DNA from 2 places in the Sphingobacterium sp. 40-24 genome. Region 1 is predicted to be linked to the other one. Evidence: riboswitches for the same ligand, from Rfam matches in the RefSeq annotation. Region 1 holds a riboswitch; the other holds the start of a gene.
What was found. A riboswitch is a leader RNA that binds a small molecule or an ion and turns the genes downstream of it on or off. The one in region 1 is predicted to bind thiamine pyrophosphate.
Positions count from the first base shown of each region.

Region 2: another riboswitch for thiamine pyrophosphate. It lies ahead of thiM (hydroxyethylthiazole kinase); the one in region 1 lies ahead of thiS (sulfur carrier protein ThiS).

Region 1 covers NZ_MKWH01000035.1:74,278-77,460, reverse strand. The annotation lists gene thiC (phosphomethylpyrimidine synthase ThiC) at 1-1,266, opposite strand, end outside; gene thiS (sulfur carrier protein ThiS) at 1,313-1,519, opposite strand; TPP riboswitch at 1,580-1,675, opposite strand; gene BGP15_RS13960 (alpha-L-rhamnosidase) at 1,835-3,183, shown strand, end outside.
Region 2 covers NZ_MKWH01000006.1:123,733-126,915, reverse strand. The annotation lists gene BGP15_RS01865 (hypothetical protein) at 1-56, shown strand, start outside; gene BGP15_RS01860 (VanW family protein) at 196-1,038, shown strand; TPP riboswitch at 1,102-1,194, shown strand; gene thiM (hydroxyethylthiazole kinase) at 1,277-2,080, shown strand; gene thiE (thiamine phosphate synthase) at 2,070-2,702, shown strand; gene thiD (bifunctional hydroxymethylpyrimidine kinase/phosphomethylpyrimidine kinase) at 2,699-3,183, shown strand, end outside.

The DNA.
Region 1 (3,183 bases):
AGGAACATGTCCTGGCCCTTCGATCATCACCTGAACATCATGTTTCCAGGCGATTTTGGTGAGTTCGCCCAGGGTTTCGAGCTCCGCAAATTGAGCTGCATCGTTTGCATCTGCAATAGCTCCGGGGCGAAGACCGTCGCCAAGTGAAAAAGCCACATCATATTGTTTCATAATTTCGCATATTTCCTCAAAATGGGTATAGAGAAAATTTTCTTTGTGATGAAAAAGACACCATTTGGCCATGATAGAGCCGCCTCTGGAGACAATTCCAGTAACTCGGGATGCCGTGAGATGGATATAACGAAGCAATACGCCGGCGTGTATGGTAAAGTACGAAACACCCTGTTCGGCCTGTTCAATCAAGGTATCTTTGAATATTTCCCAGGTAAGATCCTCGGCCACCCCCTTTACTTTTTCGAGCGCCTGATAGATCGGTACTGTACCGATTGGGACTGGCGAGTTACGGATAATCCATTCGCGGGTTTCGTGAATATTTTTGCCAGTGGATAGATCCATGATGGTATCAGCCCCCCAACGACAGGCCCATACCGCTTTCTCAACTTCTTCCTCTATGCTTGAACTTACGGCACTATTGCCAATATTGGCATTGATTTTAACAAGAAAGTTGCGTCCGATAATCATGGGTTCACTTTCAGGGTGATTAATATTATTGGGTATGATCGCTCTTCCGGCGGCGATTTCTTCACGGACAAATTCTGGTGTAATAGCTTTATTATGTGTTCTCGCACCAAAGTTTTGCCCCCGATGCTGATGATCCATTCCAGGGGTACTAGCTTCCAACTGCTCAATACGTTGGTTTTCTCGGATAGCAACATACTCCATTTCCGGGGTAATGATGCCTTGCTTTGCATAATGTAATTGGGTGACATTCTTGCCGGCGGAGGCTACTTTCGGTTTGTGGCTATAGGCAAATCGGAGTTCGTCCAACGTTGGATCAGAAAGTCGTTTTTGTCCATATTCAGAGCTGATGCCAGCCAACTGTATGACATCCTGACGATCCAAGATCCACTGCTCGCGAAGGCGAGGGAGTCCTTTGCGGATATCGATATGGATGGTGTCATCTGTATAAGGCCCAGAAGTATCATAGATTGTTACCGGCGGATTAATTTCGATCTGTCCATTCGTTAATTTGGTTGGGCTCAAGGAGATTTGACGCATAGCGACTTGAATAGGAAATAGTTTTCCGGCTACAAAAATTTTCTTTGCATTTGGAAAGGGGGATTGCGTAATTGTTTCAGCTGTCATTTTTTCTGTATTGTGGTGAATTACTCGGTTGATTTTTTTTGAAAGGCTAGCCGCCTTGAGATGCAGTGATTAAGATAATCTGATCATAAGGTTTAAGTGTTGTCGTACCCCAGTCCTTTTTGGGGATGACTTGGTTGTTGATGGCTACAGCCACGCCCTGGGTTTTGCCAGATAATTCCAAAAGTAACAAGTCTTCTAGTGAAGTAAGTGCGGGATCGAAAAATCGAATTTGATGGTTTATTGTAAGTTCCATTCCTTATTTTTTTTTGGTAAAACTTTAGGAATGGCTACACAAAGGCGCAGCAATGCACCTTGTAGACAGCTCACTTTTCCCTACGCCAGTATGATCCGGATCAGGTTCTAAGGGTAAAATCTCAGTCTGCATGAGCAGACACCCCTAAAGTTGCGACTAATATAAGGTTATTTTTATGAAAGTTGCAAGAATTTATTTTGCTGCCTGAGGTATATCGTGCAGGAAAGTACAGGTCACCATGTGGAAAATATTTGATATATTAGATTTTTAAATCAGCTAAAACAATTTAACAACCACCAAGAATAGTATCTTTTCATGCGTAGGATTTTATTGACAATACTGTTGTGTATAACGAACAGCACTTATGCCCAACCTAAAAGCAACTGCATCGCGGTACAGTTGACATGCGAACATCTGGTCAATCCATTGGGTATCGATGCAACCCAGCCGAGACTTAGCTGGCGACTTGAGGACCAACGTAGTGGTGCGGTACAACAGGCTTATCAGATCCTTTTAGGGCAAGATTCGCTGGCACTACTGAAGGAGACGAAAAATAGCTGGGATAGTGGCAAACAGCTCAGCTCGTCCATGTTAGTGACCTATAACGGCGCACAGTTAAAGCCAAAGACCACGTATTTCTGGAAGGTTAAAGTATGGGATAAGGATGGTATATCAACAAGTTCTAAAATAGCATCGTTCGAAACTGGAATGATGGGAATGGACCTTTGGAAGGGAAAATGGATTAGCGACAATAAGGATATTCATGCGCGAGAAACGCCTTATTTTAGAACAGAATTTAAGATAAATAAGCCGATAAAGTCTGCACGCGCGTATATTGCCACAGCAGGGCTATATGAACTTTCCATGAATGGTCAACGCGTAGGAGACCATCGCCTGGATCCAATGTATACTCGATTCGACCGGCGTACATTATATGTCGTGACGGACGTAACCCAGCAGCTCCAACAAGGAGAGAACGCTATTGGCGTTGTTTTGGGGAATGGCTGGTATAATCACCAACCACTGGCGGTTTGGAACTTTGATAAAGCACCGTGGCGGGCCCGACCAACATTCTGTTTAGAGCTGAAAATCGTCTATACAGATGGTACAGTAGAAACTATTGTTTCAGATAAGCAGTGGAAAACAGCTTCGGGACCAATTACTTATAATAATATTTACACTGGTGAGCATTATGATGCAAGACTGGAAATACCCAACTGGGACAAACCTAAATATGATGATTCAACTTGGCAGGTTGTTCAGTATAGAAATGCGCCATCTGCACATATCGTTTCCCAACAGATGGTACCGATTCGGCTCGTGAAGTCCTATAAGCCCAAATCAGTGACAAAGATAGACCAACGTACTTATGTTTTCGATATAGGCCAAAATATGGCTGGGATTACAAAAGTTAAAGTCAACGGAGCTGCAGGGACTATGCTACGTATCAAGCATGGTGAACGATTGTCGGCAGATGGGCGTCTTGACCTGTCCAATATTGATGTTTATTATCGGGGCGATAAGGAAAAGGAGCCCTTTCAAACGGACATTCTTACCTTAAGCGGTCGTAATGATGAGTTTATGGCAAAGTTCGGTTACAAAGGATTTCGTTACGTCGAAATTAGTAGTAGTGCGGCAATTGCATTGGATAGTTCGGCTGTGAC
Region 2 (3,183 bases), on a different contig from region 1:
ATAACGGGCATGGGAAGCTCACGGGCAAATACGTACAAACAAGAAAACAGCTATAGACATAGAGCGAAAAGCCAGTATACACCCGATGGAACAAAAGTTCTACCCCCTATACAGTAAAAACACAGGACAAAATCAAAAAAAGCGGCAAAAGATAGATTTCTGCATTAATTTTGATAGCGATAAATAAACATCGTATTGAAAAAAAGAAAACTGATCAGTCAACAGCACCCCTTGCTCTATTTTTTTGCAGTATGGGTAAGAAGGATGCAGCGAAAAGCCGTCTGGCTATTTGACGACAAAAAATACAGCAAAGTTAAATCAGCTGAAAAACTTCCCTTTCGTATTAAAAAGCATCAGTCTGTATTATTAAAAAAGCTGGGCGAAAATAATATGCAATTGCAGATCAACAAAGTGACCAACCTGAAAATTGCAGCAGCACAGATCAATAGCATTCTGATCAGACCGAAGGAAACCTTTTCATTTTGTAAACTCGTGGGGCTCCCCACCGTAAAGAAAGGGTATCTGCCCGGCATGGAGTTATCCTTCGGTGAAGCAAGGGCGGGTATTGGCGGTGGAATCTGTCAAATATCCAATCTCATCCATTGGCTTGTTATCCATAGTCCACTCACCGTCAGCGAACGTTATCATCACTCCTTTGATCCTTTTCCTGACGATGGTCGTGTTTTGCCATTCGGCAGTGGGGCTACCGTATTTTATAACTACCGTGATTATCAATTCACCAACAACACGCCTTACACCTTCCAGATCAACCTCTGGTTTACAGAGAAATGTTTAGAGGGCGAATTGAGGATCGATCAGGAGCTGGATTTTGCATACCATGTCGTTGAAAAAGAACATCAATTTCTTAAAATAGACAATCAGTTCTTTCGTAAAAATGAGATTTGGCGCGAGAAGTTTTTAAAATTTCAGGGTGGAAAGATTTTAGAAACAGAACTTTTGACCAAAAATTTTGCCCGGGTTACTTATACCCCTGTTGAATATATTGAAATTAGTGCCGATCAAAATCCGGCCGATTAATTTAACAAGCTAAGTGATCGAAAAATGATGGATATGAAAAGTCCTCTTTTTTGTTTAAATTTGGTCTGGCTTTGGGGGTATTCTGTATAGAATTGAGATAGTCCCTTTGAACCTGATTCGGTTTATACCGGCGTAGGGAAAAGCAAAAATCCACTGTACAGCATACTCCTTTACTGCGCAGTCTATCGCTCTTCTTCCCTCCAAGGCTACACCGTACATCTTAGCATATGTAAAAAGAATGGAAGATTCAATTATCAATTTGTTAGCGCAGCTGAGGGTCGAAAAACCCCTTGTACACAACATCACAAACCTAGTCGTGATGAACAATACGGCCAACGCACTGTTAGCCCTAGGAGCGTCCCCCGTAATGGTACACAGTCCTTTAGAAGTACGCGAAGTTGTCGATATTGCGCAAGCTCTTGTTATTAATATCGGCACTTTGAGTGAAGATACAGCCGAAGCTATGCTGGTTGCTACCGAACATGCCAATACCATTGGACGGCCATGGGTACTTGATCCTGTTGGTGCTGGGATATCAGCATTCCGCAATGATTTATTAGCCAATCTACTGGATCTCAAACCAACGGTTATTCGTGGAAATGCATCAGAAATCATGACGCTGTACAATTTCAACCAACCGAACACAAAAGGAGTCGACAGCACGACAGCGAGTAAAGATGCGCTCCGATTTGGCCAATTATTGCAAGAGCAAACCGGTTCCATTATCTGTATTTCCGGAGAAGTAGACTATATTCTTTCCGAACAATACAGGGTTGAAGTCTTTAATGGCAACCCTTTAATGACACAGGTAACTGGACTTGGCTGTAGTGCTACTGCACTTATTGGTGCATTTCTAGGTGTTACAGACCAATATGTTGAAGCAGCTGTTGCCGGCGTTTCCATTTTGAGCTTGGCGGGAGAACTCGCAGCCCAAACAGCAGCTGGCCCGGGTACCTTGCAATTGAATCTCTATGATGAACTCTATAAGCTCAATGCAGAACGTCTAAAATCAAAGCTCAAGATCAAATGTTATGCGCATTAATCCGCTTTTTCCCTACCCTTTATATTTGGTAATTTCTGAGCGGGACTGTTATCCTCAACATTGGCTCAATGTCGCCGAAGAAGCCATCATTGGTGGAGTCGATCTTATTCAATTACGCGAAAAAGCTGACGATCCCGCTACATTTTTGGATAAAGCCATGCGTTTGAAAAAACTGACCGATCGTTATGGTATTCCGCTCGTGATCAATGATGCCGTAGCAATCGCTGCCCAAATCGAGGCATGGGGAGTACATGTGGGTCAAAATGATTTGCAGCCGCTCCCTATTCGCGAAAAATATGGCGATAAATTAAACATAGGCTGGTCCATAGAAGATATGCAACAACTGGAAAGTCCACAAATGTACGCCGTCGACCACCTTGGTGTAAGTCCCATTTTTTCTACGAGAACAAAAATGGACACGATTACTGAATGGGGAATTGCAGGTTTAAAACAACTTCGGAGTAGGACGGAAAAACCATTGATCGCTATCGGAAGGATGAATTTACAAACAGCAGAAGAGACCTGGAATGCCGGTGCAGACTCCATTGCAGTCGTTTCGGCCATATGCCAAAGTCAAGATCCCAGAGCTGCCAGTGCACAACTAAAAGAACTATTAAAATGACAAAAGATAAAAAATACCGCGTCCCTAGCGTACTCAGCATTGCGGGGTTCGATGGTAGCGGTGGTGCAGGTATACAAGCAGATACCAAAACCATATCTGCATTAGGTTGTTATGCCATGAATGTGTTAACTGCCTTACCCGTTCAGAACACACAAGGTGTAAGACGTATTTATGACATTCCTACAGCAGCCGTCCAGGACCAATTAGATGCTATTTTTGACGACATCTATCCCGATGCAATTAAAATAGGCATGGTACACCATATTGAACTTGTGGAGCTTATTAGCAGCTATTTAAAAGAATATAAAGGGCCTATCGTATTTGATCCAGTCATGGTCTCGACCAGCGGGCACAAGCTCATTCACGATGATACAATTCAGGCCTGCATTGAACTTCTTTTTCCTTTGGCAACGCTGATTACACCAAATTTAGACGAGGTAAGTGTTTTAGTAGACCAAGTTATTGACGATGTCGAGAGGAT